DNA from 2 places in the Devosia sp. A449 genome. Region 1 is predicted to be linked to the other one. Evidence: predicted binding sites of a transcription regulator. Region 1 holds the regulator's gene; the other holds the start of a gene.

What was found. The regulator HrcA, encoded in region 1, represses chaperone genes, less so after heat shock. The targets are predictions, from matches to a motif close to GTTAGCACTCNCNNNNNGNGAGTGCTAAC.
Positions count from the first base shown of each region.
Region 2: ACX3OW_RS14905 (co-chaperone GroES) is a predicted target of HrcA. The motif match lies at 6,597-6,625, and genes of this name have one in related genera.

Region 1 is NZ_JBTMWU010000001.1:472,043-480,230, forward strand. Features, by position in the region: gene dnaK (molecular chaperone DnaK) at 1-112, opposite strand, end outside; gene ACX3OW_RS02350 (hypothetical protein) at 478-810, opposite strand; gene pabB (aminodeoxychorismate synthase component I) at 965-2,734, shown strand; gene pncA (bifunctional nicotinamidase/pyrazinamidase) at 2,772-3,407, shown strand; gene grpE (nucleotide exchange factor GrpE) at 3,464-4,042, opposite strand; gene hrcA (heat-inducible transcriptional repressor HrcA) at 4,120-5,220, opposite strand; gene rph (ribonuclease PH) at 5,337-6,053, shown strand; gene ACX3OW_RS02380 (non-canonical purine NTP pyrophosphatase) at 6,250-6,894, shown strand; gene hemW (radical SAM family heme chaperone HemW) at 6,884-8,041, shown strand; gene ACX3OW_RS02390 (hypothetical protein) at 8,115-8,188, shown strand, end outside.
Region 2 is NZ_JBTMWU010000005.1:153,747-161,934, forward strand. Features, by position in the region: gene hisS (histidine--tRNA ligase) at 1-351, shown strand, start outside; gene ACX3OW_RS14875 (ATP phosphoribosyltransferase regulatory subunit) at 374-1,438, shown strand; gene hisG (ATP phosphoribosyltransferase) at 1,435-2,151, shown strand; gene ACX3OW_RS14885 (glycosyltransferase family 2 protein) at 2,213-3,412, shown strand; gene ACX3OW_RS14890 (TSUP family transporter) at 3,428-4,177, shown strand; gene ACX3OW_RS14895 (BrnA antitoxin family protein) at 4,189-4,425, opposite strand; gene groL (chaperonin GroEL) at 4,568-6,208, opposite strand; gene ACX3OW_RS14905 (co-chaperone GroES) at 6,262-6,552, opposite strand; gene ACX3OW_RS14910 (DUF427 domain-containing protein) at 6,737-7,099, shown strand; gene ACX3OW_RS14915 (hypothetical protein) at 7,492-7,686, shown strand; gene ACX3OW_RS14920 (DMT family transporter) at 7,713-8,188, shown strand, end outside.

The DNA.
Region 1 (8,188 bases):
ATGGCGTGGTGCGTGCGCCTTCCGCGTTTTCGATGACCTTGGGATTGGCGCCGTCCATCACTGCAACGCAGCTATTGGTGGTGCCCAGATCGATACCGATGACTTTAGCCATTTATGAATTAGCCTCTCTTCTAGCAAACCCGTGCTGGAGCCCTCCGCTTCGGAAGCAGCCCCGTGGCCGGTGAAGGCCGGGTTCCTTGCACTGGAATACGCCCGTGTCTGGGCTTGCTGGCTATATAGGGGGGGCGCCCAATGGCTTCAAGCGCTCAAAGGGGTGAATTGGCGGAGACCGGCGTTGCCGGGCTATCGCGATTGTCTCAGTCGACACCCTCCCCCTTGAGTGACGTCGTAAAACATCGCCCCACGCTCGATGTCACCCCGGCCTTGAGCCGGGGCCCATCCTGAGATCAAGCCGGTGCAGCCATCTCGGGATGGATCCCGGCTCAAGGCCGGGATGACACCGCGTTTTTTTGCGGGTTAGTCGGTCAGCGTGTAGCTGCTGAGTTCGCAGATATCGACCTCGGTAACTTCCAACATCGAGCCTTCGCCGGTCTCGAAGCGGAAATCATACAGGCACTGGTCCGAGCCATCGCCGATGGTGACTACGACCTGCTCGCCGGATTCCAGCGTGCCGTCCTCGCCCAGCAGGTCCTCGCCCCAGGCATCCATATTGCTTGGGTTGGTGTAGAAATAATGCAGCGCCTGCGAGCTGTTATTGATCAGCGTGAATTCGACAGTCTGCGCGGCCGCCGGCACGACGAAGGCCAGCAGCGACAGGGCGGCAAGGCCGCCCTTGAGATTAAAGTTCATGGAAGTCTCCCAAGCCGGTGGCAATTCCGCCGCCGGCGCGCTGCTATTTAGCATGGCGGCCCAAATCAGCGGAAGCGGCGCCATGGGGCCAGCCGCAATTTTTTCGCACGGCGAACCCGGTGACGGGCGCGGCAAAAGCCATTAGAAAGCCGCCATGTTCGCCCCCGGTTCAGTGCTGCTCCACGATACTCTCGATCCCGCCGGGGAGAATTTGCTGTTCACCGCCCCGCGCGAGATTTTGTGCGCCCATGACGCTGCCGGCGTGCGGGCGGCTTTGGCCCGGCTGGAGGCGGCCAATGCCGAGGGCCTGCATGCTGCCGGTTATCTCGCCTATGAGCTGGGTTTTGTCTTCGAGGAGCGCCTCACCTCCCTTTTACCAGAGCGCAACGCCACCCCCCTGCTCTGGCTCGGCCTTTACGACGCCCCCGAACGCCTGAGCCCGGCACAGGTCGAGCAGCGCCTCGCTGGCATCAGCACCGGCACGGCCCGCAACATCATTCCGCGCATGGACGAAGCCGCCTATGGCCTGGCCTTCGACACCGTGAAGAGCCTGATCGCGGCCGGCGATACCTACCAGGTCAACCTCACCTTCAAGGCCGGCTTCCAGTTGGACGGCGATCCGCTGGCGCTGTATCGCGAACTGGTGCGCAAACAGCAGGTCGCCTATGGCGCGCTGATCAACACTGGCACCCATTGGATATTGTCGCGCTCGCCCGAACTCTTCGTCTCGAGCCGGGCCGGCCAGCTCAGCGCCCGCCCGATGAAGGGCACGCTCAAGCGCGGCCGCAATCTGGCCGAGGACGCAGCCGGGCGGGCCGCTTTGGCCAGTGACGAAAAAAACCGCGCCGAAAACCTGATGATCGTCGACCTGTTGCGCAACGACCTCGGCCGCATCGCCGAAATCGGCTCGGTCAAGGTCACCGACCTGTTCACCGTCGAAACCTTTTCCACGCTGCACACCATGACCTCGGGCATTGTCGCCCAGCGCCGCCCGGGGGTGAGCACCAGTGACCTGCTGGCCAATCTCTTCCCCTGCGGTTCGATCACCGGCGCGCCCAAACTGCGCGCCATGGAAATCATCCACCAGGTCGAAGCCGGACCGCGCGGCGTCTATACCGGCTCCATCGGCTACTTCGCCCCCAATGGCGATCTGACCCTCAATGTGGCGATTCGGACCGCGGTCATCGACAATCACGGCAACGGCGAAATCGGCATTGGCGGCGGCATCGTCGCCGATAGTCAGGCCGAAGACGAATATCGCGAGGCTCTGCTCAAAATGGCGTTTTTCACCGAACCGGCCCAACCGGTGACCCTGATCGAAACCCTGCTCTGGCAACCGGGTAGCGGCTATGATCTGCTCGAGCGTCACCTGCACCGGCTCGAATTGTCGGCACGCTATTTCCAACTGCCAGCAAACCGCGAGAAAATCGCCAGCATGCTGGCAGATCATGCTGACAGCTTTACCGACGCCGCCATGCGGGTACGGCTCACCCTCGACGCCAGCGGCCCGGCCATTACAGCCGTGCCCCTGCCGCCCAATCCGGCCCTGTTCCGCTTCGCCATCGCCGATACACGCCAGGATTCGCAGAACCGTTTTCTGCTGCACAAGACCACCAACCGGGCCATGCTCGACGAACCGCGCCAGCGCGCCCAGGCGGCTTTGGGCGTTGATGAGGTGGTATTTTGCAATGAACGCAATGAGTTGACCGAAGGCTCGATCACCAGCCTGTTCCTCGAACGCGATGGGGTCTTGCTGACCCCGCCACTATCCTCGGGCCTCTTGCCCGGCACACTGCGCGCCGAATTGCTGGCCACCGGTCGCGCGATGGAACAGATTCTGACGCTGGATGATTTGCCAAAGGCCGACGCCGTCTGGCTCGGCAATTCCGTGCGCGGCCTCATCCGCGCCGAATGGGTACAATAAGCCTTCTTGCTGCAAACTGACGATTTCTGGAGTGAAAATGACCATCAAGATCAATCCCACCGACGTGCTGGTCGTGGTCGATGTGCAGAATGACTTTTTGCCGGGCGGCAGTCTGGCGGTGGCCGGCGGCGACGAAATCGTGCCGCTGATCAACACCCTGGCCCGCCATTTCAGCAATGTGATCTTCACCCAGGACTGGCACCCGTCCGATCACATTTCCTTCGCCAGCCAGCACCCCGGCAAGGCCCCCTACGACATGGTGGAACTGCCCTATGGCCCCCAGGTGCTGTGGCCCGACCATTGCGTCTGGAACAGCCACGGCGCGGCCTTGTCCGCCGATCTCGACGTGCCGCATGGCCAGCTGATCATCCGTAAGGGCTTCAACCGATTGATTGATTCCTATTCTGGATTCCAGGAAGCCGACCGCTCGACGCTGACCGGCCTCGCCGGTTATCTCAATGAACGCGAAGTCGACCGGCTCTATATCGCCGGCCTCGCCACCGATTTCTGCGTCAGCTGGACCGCCATCGACGCCGCCGCCGGCGGCTTCGACGTCACCGTCATTGACGACGCCAGCCGCGCCATCGACACCAATGGCAGCCTCGCCGCCGCCTGGGCCGCCATGGCTGAAGCCGGCGTGGAGCGCATCCAGTCCAAGGATATTCTGGGCTAACCCACAAAAGAAAATCCCCGCTTTCGCGGGGATTCACGTGAAACTATTGGTCTAAATCAGGCGCTCTTGTCGACCGGCTCGCCGCTGGGAGCCGCAACCGGACCGCCCTTGGCGACGCCGACCATGGCGGGTCGCAACACGCGCTCGCCAATGGCGAAACCGCCCTGCACCACCTGCACCACAGTGCCTTCCGGCTTGGTCGCGTCCGGCACTTCAAACATCGCCTGATGCTTGTGCGGATCGAACTTCAGGCCCTCAGCCTCGATCGGCACGACGCCATGCTTGGCCAGCAGGCGCTGCATTTCGCGCTCGGTCATCTCGATGCCTTCGATCAGCGATTTGACCGTCGGGTCTTCGGATTCGCGGGTGCCTTCCGGCAGCATTACCAGCGCGCGGTTCAGCGCATCGGTGGCGCTCAGCATGTCGCGGGCAAAGCCGGCAATGGCATAGCTGCGCGTGTCGGCCACGTCGCGCTCGGTGCGCTTGCGCAGGTTTTCCATCTCGGCGATGGTCCGCAGCACGCGATCCTTGAGCTCGGCATTCTCGGCGCGCAGCGCTTCCACCGGATCAATGGTCTCTTCGACCGGGATTTCGACTTCAGGCATTTCGCCCGGGGCGGCGTTGTCGTCGCTCATCTGTTTTGTTCCGCATAACAGTCAAAGGATTTGTCCCGCATATCGGCCAATACGACCGGATTTTCAAGCCTCCGCCGCTAAGTCCGCTTTCTGGCCATCATCGCGCTGATCACGTTTGCGGTATAATCCACCACCGGCACGATGCGCGCGTAATTCAGCCGCGTCGGCCCGATCACGCCCAGCACGCCGACAATGCGGTCATTGGCGTCCTTATAGGGCGACAGGATTACCGACGAACCCGACAGCGAAAACAGCTTGTTTTCCGAGCCGATGAAAATTCGCACCCCCTGCGCCTTCTCGGCGTCGCCGAGCAGGTCGAGCAAGCCGTCCTTGCTTTCCAGCTCATCGAATAATTGCCGCATGCGCAGCAACTCATCGCTCGCCATGGTGTCATTAATCAGATTGGCCCGGCCGCGCACGATCACCGTCGGCTGGCTATTGGCCGAAGCCTGGCCCAGCGTGGCGATGCCGGCATCCACCAGCTTCTGCGTCAGTTCATCCAGCTCGGCGCGCTGTTCGGCCTGCCGGTCAGCCAGCGCCTTGCGCGCCTCGGCAATGGTGCGCCCCACCACATGATGGGCCAGATAATTGCCGGCCTGGGTCAGCACTCCGGCGGTGAGCCCCGGCGGAATATCCATGATGCGGTTTTCCACCTGCCCGTCCTGCCCGACCAGAATGGCCATGGCGCGGGTGGCGTCGAGCCGCACGAATTCGATATGGCGCAGCACCACGTCGGCCTTGGTGGCGATCACCACGCCGGCGCCCTGGCTGAGGCCGGAGAGCAATTGGCTGGCCTCCGTGAGAACATCTTCCACCTGGCCGCGCTGCTGGCCTTCGATGGAGTGCGCAATCTGGGCGCGCTCGCTCTCATTGACCGAGCCAACTTCGAGCATGGCATCGACGAAAAACCTCAGCCCTTCCTGGGTCGGCGCGCGCCCGGCCGAGGTATGCGGCGCGGCGATCAGCCCGAGATCTTCGAGGTCCGCCATGACATTGCGCACCGAGGCCGGCGACAGCCCGGTCTGCAGCATGCGGCTGAGATCGCGTGATCCCACGGGCGAGCCGGTCTCGAGATAACGCTCGACGATCTTCTTGAATATGTCCTGACTGCGGGCGTTGAGCACGCTCAGAAAGTCTTCTTGCGGCTTCACTATGCGGCTTTCGATAAAATCGTTCACTTTAACCCTGCGCTCTCATTTAAGCGCATTGCTGCTGCGCGCCAAGCCGCCAGTGCTTGTGAGCCGGGGCGAGGAGGGTTAAGAGGCGGTTAACAGTAATTTTTCGTGGAATCCTAATGCGCCCTTCCGGACGTGAGCCCCATCAGATGCGCGCAGTCAGCATTGAGCGCAAAGTCGCCATGAAGGCGGAGGGCTCCTGCCTCGTCTCGTTCGGCAATACCAAGGTGCTGGTCACCGCCTCGGTCGAAACCAGCCTGCCCGGCTGGCTGCGCGGCAAGGGCCAGGGCTGGGTCACCGCCGAATATGGCATGCTGCCCCGCGCCACTGGTTCGCGCACCCGCCGCGAAGCCAGCGCCGGCAAGCAGACCGGCCGCACCCAGGAAATCCAGCGCCTGATCGGCCGCAGCCTGCGCGCCGTGGTCGATATGCAGCTGCTGGGCGAAAACCAGATTACCATCGACTGCGACGTGCTCGAAGCCGATGGCGGCACCCGCACCGCGGCGATCACCGGCGCTTATGTGGCGCTGGCCGATGCTATTGCCTGGATGGATGAGCGCAAGCTGACCAAGGGCAAGGCGCTGCGTGATTCGGTCGCCGCCGTCTCCTGCGGCATCTATCGCGGCACCCCGGTGCTCGACCTCGATTATCTCGAGGACGTCGAAGCCCATACCGACGCCAATTTCGTCATGACCGGCTCGGGCAAATTCGTTGAAATCCAGGGCACTGCCGAACAGGTCCCGTTCAGCCGCGACGAGCTGAACAGCCTGATGACGCTAGCCGAGCAGGGCATTGCCGATTTGACCCTGCTGCAACAGACGGCGCTGACCGCATGAAGTTCTTTACGCGCAAAAAAGCCGCCCCTTCACCGCGGCCTGCGCCCCAGGCGGGCGAGGCAGACCGTGTGGTGTCGGCGGAGACTTGCGCGATCTGGCATGACATTACCCGCGCCCTCGATCTGTCGCCTCGCCCCGCTGCGGGTCGGACGAAGAGCGAAACCCGCAAGACCGCCCTCGGAGGGTCAACCGCACGATGACCAGTATTGCAAAACTCCGCGAAGGCGACCGTCTGGTCCTCGCCACCCACAATGTCGGCAAGCTCAAGGAATTCCAGGAGCTGTTCGCCCCGTTTGGTCTTGAGCTGGTATCGGCCGGCGAACTCGGCCTGCCCGAGCCTGACGAAACCGGCACGACGTTTGCCGAGAACGCCCGCACCAAGGCCCATGCCGCCGCGCAAGGCGCCGGCATGATCGCGCTAAGCGATGATTCGGGGCTGTGCGTCGATGCGCTGAATGGCGATCCCGGGGTTTACACCGCTGACTGGGCCGGCGTGCCGCGCGATTTCAACCGCGCCATGAAGCGCGTCGAAGATGCGCTGCAGGCCGCCAATGCTACCGAGCCGTCGCGCCGCAAGGCCTCGTTCAATGCCACGCTCTGCCTCGCCCATCCCGATGGCCGCGACGTGCTTTATGTCGGCAAATGCGACGGCACCCTGGTCTGGCCGCCGCGCGGCGAGCAGGGCCATGGCTATGACCCGATGTTCATGCCCGCCGGCTACGACATCACCTTTGGCCAGGTGCCGCCGGACATGAAGCACAGTTGGACCCCCGGTCAGCAGGGCCTGAGCCATCGCGCCCGCGCTTTCGCCCTGTTCGTGGAGAACCAGATTGAGCGCTAACCCCAACGACATGTTCGGGGTCTATGTGCATTGGCCCTTCTGCGCGGCCAAGTGCCCCTATTGCGACTTCAACTCGCATGTCCATCGCGGCGCCTTCGACGAAATCGACTATGTCGCCGCCTATGAGCGCGAAATCGCCACCGCTGCCGCCATGGCGCCGGGCCGCGTCGTGCAGTCGATCTTTTTCGGCGGCGGCACGCCGTCGCTGATGAACCCGCACTCGACGGCGCGCATCATCGACGCCATCGCCAAGCATTGGACCATGGACGCCAATGCCGAGATCACGCTGGAGGCCAATCCGACCAGCGTCGAAGTCGACCGCTTCAAGGGCTACCGCGCCGCCGGCATCAATCGCGTCTCGCTGGGCGTGCAGTCACTGCGCCCCGGCCCGCTGGCCGAACTGGGCCGCCGTCACACCGTCGACGAAGCTATCGCCGCCGTGCGCATCGCGCAATCGGTGTTCGAGCGCTCGAGCTTCGATCTGATCTATGCCCGTCCGCGCCAGACGCTGCATGATTGGGAAGACGAGCTCAAGGAAGCGCTGTGGATGGCGCGCGGCCATCTCAGCCTCTACCAGCTAACCATCGAGCAGGGTACGCGCTATTTCGATCTGCAGCAGGCCGGCAAGCTCAAGCTGCCGGACGAAGATCTGGCCGCCGATTTCTATGAAATGACCCAGGAGCTGACGGCCGAAGCTGGCCTGCCAGCCTACGAGATTTCCAATCACGCCCGCCCCGGCCAGGAAAGCCGCCATAACATGCTGTATTGGCGCTATGGCGAATATGCCGGCATCGGTCCGGGCGCTCATGGCCGCCTGATGATCAACAATCAGCGCCACGCCACCGCCGCCGAAAAAATGCCCTTCGACTGGCAGAAAAAGGTCGTCGACAAGGGGCACGGCCTGGTGGTGGACGATGTGCTCACCTGGGAAGAACAGGGCGACGAATTTTTGGTGATGGGGCTGCGCCTCAAGGAGGGCATCTCCCCCGCCCGCTTCACCGCCCTCTCCGGTCGCCAGATTTCCAAGCGCCAGATCGATACCCTCAAGGGCTACGGCTTTGTGGAAACCCTGCCGAATGGCAATATCCGCGTGACGGAAAAGGGCTTTCCGGTGCTCGACGCCGTGGTCGCCGACCTGGCGGCTTAAGCAAGACTCCAAAGTATATTGGAATCTAAACTGCAACGGGCAATAATGCATCTCGCATGAATGGAGATGCGGGATGAAGGCAGAGAATAGCGGAATTCGCTTGTCTGATACTGATGCTGCAGTCGTAAAAGGTATGCTGCTGAGAGG
Region 2 (8,188 bases), on a different contig from region 1:
GTCGGCCCGGTGGTTGTCCTCGTCATGGACAAGGAACAGACCGCCGCCTATCAGGCCATGGTGTCCGAGCTGCGCAATGCCGGCATCCGCGCTGAAATGTTCCTCGGCAACACCAAGAATTTCGGCAAGCAGGTCGCCTATGCCGATAAGCGCAATGCACCGGCCGTCGTCATCGAAGGCAGCAATGAGCGCGAGCAGGGCATTCTGCAGATCAAGGATCTGATCGCCGGCAAGCAGGCGGCTGCCGCCATCACCGACAATGCCGAGTGGAAGGCTGCCCGGCCGGGCCAGTTCGAAATCAAGCGCGACAAGCTGGTGGACGCCATCAAAAAGCTGCTGAGCGAACCATGATGCTGCGTCCGGGAGCATCAGCATGACCAACGGCGCTTTCCGCCGCACCCAGCTCGAAGCGCTGGTCGAAGCCCAGGGTGCCAACCGGGCGACGCCGCCGCTGCTGCTGTCGGCCGACCCCTATTTCGATCTCGCCGGCGAGGAATTCGGCCGGCGCCTGTTGCTGACCACCGATGTCACCGGCGCCGAATATTGCCTGCGCCCCGATTTCACCCTGCCCATCGTCAAATCCTATATCGAGGACGGTGTTGGCAAGCCGGCGGCCTTCTCCTATATGGGCCCCATTTTTCGCCAGCGGTCGACCGGACCGGCTGAATTCGATCAGGCCGGCATCGAGTTGCTGGCCCAGCCCGACGGCGATGTGGCGCTCGATCAGGTGCTGACCTTCGCCCGTGCCGCCCTGTCCATTTTTGGCGTTGCTCCCGATATTCGGCTTGGCGGCGTGGGGTTGTTCGAGGCGCTGCTGGTGCAGGCCGATATGCCCGACGCCTGGCGGCCGCGTATTCGCAATCGCTTCGGTCACACCGAGGCGCTCAACCGGCTGTTGACCCGGCTCGACGCCGCTCCCGACGCGCTACGCGAACAGCAGCCGAGCCGGGCGGCTCTGGTCGAGAGCGTCACCGAACAGATGGTCGCCGCTGGCCTCAGCCTTTCGGATGGCCGCTCGCCCGAGGAAATCGCCGAGCGCTATCTCGAACAGCAGGCGCTCGACGCCGCGCAGGTGCCGGCCAGCACGCTGGCTTTGCTGCGCGACTACCTCGCCATTTCCGGGCCGGTCTTGCAGGCGCTGACTCAGGTCGAAGCGCTGGCCCACCGGCATAAGCTGATGCTTGGCGCGCCGATCCGCGCCTTGCGCCGTCATCTCAACGGGCTGGGCGAAGCCCGCGTCAGCTTCGACGCCAGCTTCTCGCCGCGCCTCGATTATTACACCGGCATCGTCTTCGAGATGCGCGGCCCCAATGGCGCCGTGCTGGCCTCGGGCGGTCAATATGACCGGCTGCTCGAACGGCTGGGCGCCAAGGCACCTATTCCCGCCTCCGGCTGCGCCGTCTGGGTCGATCGTCTCGAAGCGGAGGTCCGCCCATGAGCGGCATTACTCTGGCCGTGCCTTCCAAGGGCCGCCTCGAAGAACTTACGCGCGATTGGTTCGCTGCCAACGGCATGACCATCACCCGCCCCGGCGGCGCGCGCTCCTATCTCGGCGCCATCGAGGGCATGCCGGACGTCACCGTGCGCTTCTTTCCGGCCTCCGAGATTGCCCGCGAACTCATTCGCGGCACCATTGATATCGGCGTCACCGGGCTCGATCTGATCCACGAGACCAGCGAATCCGGCCCGGCCAGTGTGGTGGTGGCGGGTGAGTTGGGCTTTGGCGCGGCCGATGTGGTTGTCGCCGTCCCGGACTCCTGGATCGATGTCACCCATATGCATGACCTGGCCGATGTCGCGTCCGATTTCCGGGCTCGGCATGGCCGCTGGCTGCGCATCGCCACCAAATATATCACCATCACCCGCCAGCATTTCGCCCGCGCCGGCATTGCCGAATACCGCACGGTAGAAAGCCTCGGCGCCACCGAAGCCGCCCCGGCCTCCGGTGTGGCCGATATCGTGGTCGATATCACGACTACGGGCTCGACGCTGGCCGCCAATGGCCTGCGCGTGCTCGAAGACGGGGTTATGTTGCAAAGCCAAGCCTGTCTCATCGTTTCGCGCACGGCGAAGTGGCCCGGCACCCCGGCCGAGCAGCAGTTGACCAGCTTCCTCGAGCAACTGGGACTGGCGGCCAAGCTCGCCAGTTGAGGCAGCAATTGCCCCGGACTCCGATTCACGGCACAAGCAGCTTGCTGGTCCGGGGGGCAATGTGGCTGACGAACTTGAACTGACCATCCTGATGCCGTGCCTCAACGAGGCCGAGACGCTGGCGGCCTGCATCGCCAAGGCGCAGAGCTTTCTTGCGCGCACCGGCATCGCCGGGGAAATCGTCATCTCCGACAATGGCTCGACCGATGGGTCGCGTGAACTGGCCGAAGGCCTTGGCGCCCGCGTGGTGCCGGTGCCGCAGCGCGGCTATGGCGCGGCCCTCGCCGGTGGCATCCAGGCCGCGCGCGGCCGCTACATCATCATGGGCGATGCCGACGACAGCTATGATTTCTCCCGGCTCGACGCTTTTGTCGAACAGCTTCGTGATGGTGCCGATCTAGTCATGGGCAATCGCTTCAAGGGTGGTATCGGCCCCGGCGCCATGCCCTGGCACCACCGCTATATCGGCAATCCGGTGCTGAGCACCGTGGGGCGGCTATTCTTCCGCACCCCGATTGCCGACTTCCATTGCGGGCTGCGCGGCTTCTCGCGTGCCGCAGTGCTGGCGCTCAATCTGCGCACCAGCGGCATGGAATTCGCCTCCGAAATGGTGGTCAAGGCGACGCTGGCCCAGCTCGATCTGCGCGAAGTGCCGACCACGCTGGTCAAGGATGGCCGCTCGCGCCCGCCGCATCTGCGCTCGTTCCGTGACGGCTGGCGCCATCTGCGCTTCCTGCTGCTGTTTTCTCCACGCTGGCTGTTCCTTTATCCCGGCATCATGTTGCTGGGCGTCGGCCTGCTGGTCGGCGGCATCCTGCTGCCCGGCCCGTTCCGGCTCGGCCATGTCAATTTCGACGTGCACACCTTCCTGGTGGCGGCGCTCTGCATCATCGTCGGCGTGCAATCCATCGCCTTTGCGATCATCGGCCGCCGCTTTGCCTCGCGCTATGGCTTCATTCCGCGCTCGGGCAACTATGACCGCATGCTCGAAGCGCTGACGCTGGAGCGTATTCTGCTGGTGGCGCTGCTGCTGATGCTGATCGGGGCAGGGGCCTTGTTCTGGGGGCTGGGCGAATGGGCGCGGCGCGATTTCGGCGCACTGAACCCCAGCACCACCATGCGCCCGGTGATTTTGGCGCTGACAGCGCTGGTCAGCGGCTTTCAGCTGATGATGAGCGGCTTCATGTCCTCGATGATCAATATTCCGATCTATGAGCGCCGGATCGCCGACGCCACGCCTCCCCTCGACCCACCGAACTAAACCCGCCGGACCCTCATGCTCGACCCTATGGTTCTTCTGGCGCTGGGCGCCGTCGGCATGCTGGCCGGCTTCATCGATGCCATCGCCGGCGGCGGCGGCATGATTTCGGTGCCAGCGCTGCTCTCGGCTGGCCTGCCACCGGTTGCGGCGCTGGCCACCAACAAGATGCAATCGGTCGTCGGCACCACGATAGCCGCGGTCACCTATTGGCGGCGCGGTTTTGTCTCGCTGAAGGCCCTGGTGCCTGCCGTTACGACCACTTTTGCCGGCAGTCTGCTGGGTGCGCTGGTGGTGCAGCGAGCCGATGTCGGGCTGCTCGACATAGTGGTGCCCGTCGCGCTGATCGGCATCGCGCTGTATTTCCTGTTTGCGCCCAACCTCTCGGACGCCGACAAGGCCGCGCGGCTGCCATTTGGCCCGTTCGTTCCGATATTGGGATTGGTCGTGGGCTTTTACGACGGGATTTTCGGGCCGGGCACCGGCTCGTTCTTCGCCATCGGCTTCGTCATGCTGTTCGGCCTTGGGCTCACCCGGGCCTCGGGCAATACCAAGATCCTCAATCTGGTGTCGAACCTGGCGGCGCTGGTGATCTTTATTCCGGCCGGCGCGGTCGTGTGGCCGGTGGCCATCGCCATGGCCATCGGTCAGATCATCGGCGGCTATATCGGCGCGCGCACCGGCATCCGCTACGGCGCCAAGATCATCCGGCCATTGGTGGTGGTGGTCTCGATCGCCCTGGCGCTGCGGCTGCTCTTCTTCCGCTGAGCTGGCGACGGCTACTCGGCTTCGAGCCCGGCGGCGGCGCGTAGCGCCAGATTGATGCGGTCCTGCCAGCCCGGACCTTCATCCTGAAAATGCTCCAGCACGGCGCGGTCCAGCCGCAGCGTTACCATTTCCTTGCCCTGGGGTGGCGTGGCCACTTTCGGCGTTGCCGTTGCTACGGGCTTGGTGGTGGCGGCCTTGAAGGCGGCTTCGGCCTGATCGAAGGCGCTGCCGCGTCGGGGTGTCCGCATCGAATCCTCACTGATTGGTTGGGCTATTCTAGCGCGACCGGGCCGGGTGCGCGCAAGCAAAAGGCGCGGTGTTGCCACCGCGCCTTGCGTGAAGTTCGTGACTGGGAAGAAACGAACCTCAAACTTATCCGGGTTGGCTGGACTAGAAGTCCATACCGCCCATGCCGCCCATGCCGCCGCCGCCGCCCATCTGGGGCGCTGCGTCCTTCGGCAGTTCAGCAATCATGGCTTCGGTCGTGATCAGCAGCGAAGCCACCGATGCGGCGTCCTGCAGCGCATGACGCACTACCTTGACCGGATCAACGATGCCCATGGCGATCATGTCGCCATATTCGCCGGTTGCGGCGTTGTAGCCGAACGTCAGCGAGGTGCTTTCGAGGATCTTGCCGACAACCACGGAGCCTTCGTCGCCCGCATTGTTGGCGATCTGGCGCACCGGCTCCTGCAGAGCACGGCGAACGATGTTGACGCCAGCCTGCTGGTCAGAGTTTGCACCCTTGACCTTGAGGTCGGACGAGGCGCGGAGGAGGGCAGTGCCGCCGCCGGGGACGATGCCTTCTTCAACAGCAGCGCGGGTAGCGTTCAGCGCGTCGTCGACGCGGTCCTTGCGCTCCTTGACTTCAACTTCCGTCGAGCCGCCGACCTTGATCACTGCAACGCCACCGGCGAGCTTGGCCAGACGTTCCTGCAGCTTCTCCTTGTCGTAGTCCGAAGTGGTTTCTTCGATCTGCGCCTTGATCTGGCCAACGCGGCCCTGGATGTCGTCCTTGGAGCCAGCGCCATCAACGATGGTGGTGGTTTCCTTGGTGATTTCAACGCGCTTGGCAGTGCCGAGCATGTCGATGGTCACGTTCTCGAGCTTGATGCCGAGATCTTCCGAGATCACCTGGCCACCGGTCAGGATGGCGATGTCTTCCAGCATGGCCTTGCGGCGATCGCCGAAGCCCGGAGCCTTGACGGCAGCAACCTTGAGGCCGCCACGCAGACGGTTGACGACGAGGGTCGCGAGAGCCTCACCTTCGATGTCTTCGGCAATGATCAGCAGCGGGCGCTGCGACTGAACAACAGCTTCCAGGATCGGCAGGATGGCCTGCAGGTTGGAGAGCTTCTTCTCGTGCAGCAGGATCAGCGGCTCTTCGAGCACAGCCGTCATCTTTTCTGCATTGGTCACGAAGTAAGGCGACAGGTAGCCGCGGTCGAACTGCATGCCTTCAACGACATCGAGCTCGGTCTCAGCGGTCTTGGCTTCTTCGACGGTGATGACACCCTCGTTGCCGACCTTCTGCATGGCCTCAGCGATCATGTCGCCGATTTCCTTCTCGCCATTGGCCGAGATGGTGCCGACCTGGGCAACTTCAGCCGACGAGGTGATCTTGGCAGCGCGCGACTTCAGGTTCGCGACGACTTCCAGAACGGCCATGTCGATGCCGCGCTTGAGATCCATCGGGTTCATGCCGGCAGCGACGGCCTTGACGCCTTCGTTGACGATGGCCTGAGCCAGCACGGTAGCGGTGGTGGTGCCGTCGCCGGCCGTGTCGTTGGTCTTGGAAGCAACCGAGCGAACCAGCTGGGCGCCCATGTTCTCGAACTTGTCTTCAAGTTCGATTTCCTTGGCGACCGAAACGCCGTCCTTGGTGATGCGCGGAGCGCCAAAGGACTTTTCGATAACGACGTTACGACCCTTGGGGCCGAGGGTCACCTTGACCGCATTGGCCAGGATGTTGACGCCGCGCAGCATCTTGTCGCGGGCTTCGGTGGAGAATTTTACTTCTTTAGCGGCCATGAGGGGCGCTCCTTAAAGTTGGTTGGGAAAATGACAAAGGGCAGCGAAGTCGCTTAGACTTCGACGATGCCCATGATGTCGGATTCCTTCATGATCAGCAGGTCTTCGCCGTTCAGCTTGACCTCGGTGCCGCTCCACTTGCCGAACAGCACGCGATCGCCAGCCTTGACGTCCAGCGCATTGATCTTGCCGCTTTCGTCGCGAGCGCCGGGGCCCACGGAGACGATCACGCCCTCGGAGGGCTTTTCCTTGGCGGTGTCGGGGATGATGATCCCGCCCTTGGTCTTTTCTTCACCGTCGAGACGACGGACGACCACGCGGTCGTGCAGAGGACGAAAGCCCATGTTTTTTGCTCCTTTTGGCAGCACAATACTGTAATTTCGGCACTGTTAGCACTCGTAGACGTAGAGTGCTAACAGGGTGCAGGGGATATAAGATTGGTGCTCTGATGAGTCAAGGTCGGGTGAACCGCTTTTGCTCCCGTGCGTTGACCCTGATCGCTCCAATTTTTGAAAGTGGCAGGCCATCATGACGCGCGAATGTCTCGACAAGGATATCAAGATCAGGCCCGCCCACGGCCGAGTGCATGTGGTGTTCGACGATGCCGAAATCGGCAGTTCGCTCCACGCGCTGGAACTCGACGAGCCGGGCGCGCCGTTGCGCATCTTTTTGCCGCGTGCCGATATTCGCGAAGATATCCTTGAGCGCTCGGAGACCCGCACTGTCTGCCCCTATAAGGGCGAGGCCCATTATTACACCATCAAGACCCTCACTGCCGATGGCCCCGATCAGGTCACCTATTATCCCGACCCGTGTCCGCTGGTCGAGCCGATCCGCGATCACCTCACCTTCTCGGGCGATCGCATCGAATATCGGTTCTCCGAAGTGTAGGCGTGCCAAGGCCCCGCCTGTGGTGCGGTTGTCATGAACGAGCGGAGCCCCGAGGCGGTTGTCGCCTCTGGTAAGTATAAAATAGTGAGACGAACCGCCTCGGGGCGTCGGGTTTTTCTCGGAAGGCAGACCGCAAGCCCCAGCATGGAACCGTAGCCCCATGCCCGAATGCCCCATCCGCACAGCCCAGGGCGGAGCGCGACCTCCCCCCTCCCGACCGTCTCGCCGGACACCGGTCGCTGCAGCGCCGCCCGTATCCCGGAAAGATGGGTGGAGTATGCCGGAAGATTTGGCGGCGGGGATAAGAGGGATAAGCTCATCGCTGCGGGGAACTGCCCCTATCGCGCACTTTCCCTCTTTCCCCCCGCGCCAAGCTGGGCCATAAGGCAGTCATGACCCAGGACAACACCCTTCAGATCAAGCTGCGCCTCAAGGGCGGCAGCGGCCCCAATGCCAACTGGCAGTGGGAACTTCAGGATTCCACCGGCAAGGTGGTCAAGAGCGGCAGTGCCGTTGGCCCCGAGCACAAGGCTTTCGCCACCGCGCGCATTGCCAAGGAAAAGCTGGAGCAGGCCTCCAGCCGCTGATTCTGGCTGGCTATTAAGAGACTGTCGTGAGCGCTCTCGCACCCGCCGCCAGCCCCCGGGCTGGCCCCCTGCATGGCATCACGCTCAAAGTGCTCTCGGTCTGCTGTTTCGTCGTCATGGCGACCCTGCTCAAGGCCACCGGCACCATCCCCGCTGGGGAACTGGTGTTTTTTCGCTGTTTCTTCGCCATTCTGCCAGTCGTCGTCTGGCTGCTATGGCGTCGTCAGTTGCGCACGGCCCTCCACACCAGCAATTTTGGCGGCCATGCGCTGCGCTCCATTATTGGCGTCAGCTCCATGGGGCTGGGTTTTTTTGCCCTGACCCGTCTGCCGCTGCCTGAATCCACCGCCATTGGCTATGCCGCGCCGCTGCTGATCGTGATGTTCAGCGCCCTGCTGCTCAAGGAGCGGGTGCACGCGTTTCGCTGGTCGGCCGTGATCGTGGGGCTGTGCGGCGTCGTGGTTATCCTGTGGCCACGCCTGACGCTGTTTTCCGGTGGCGG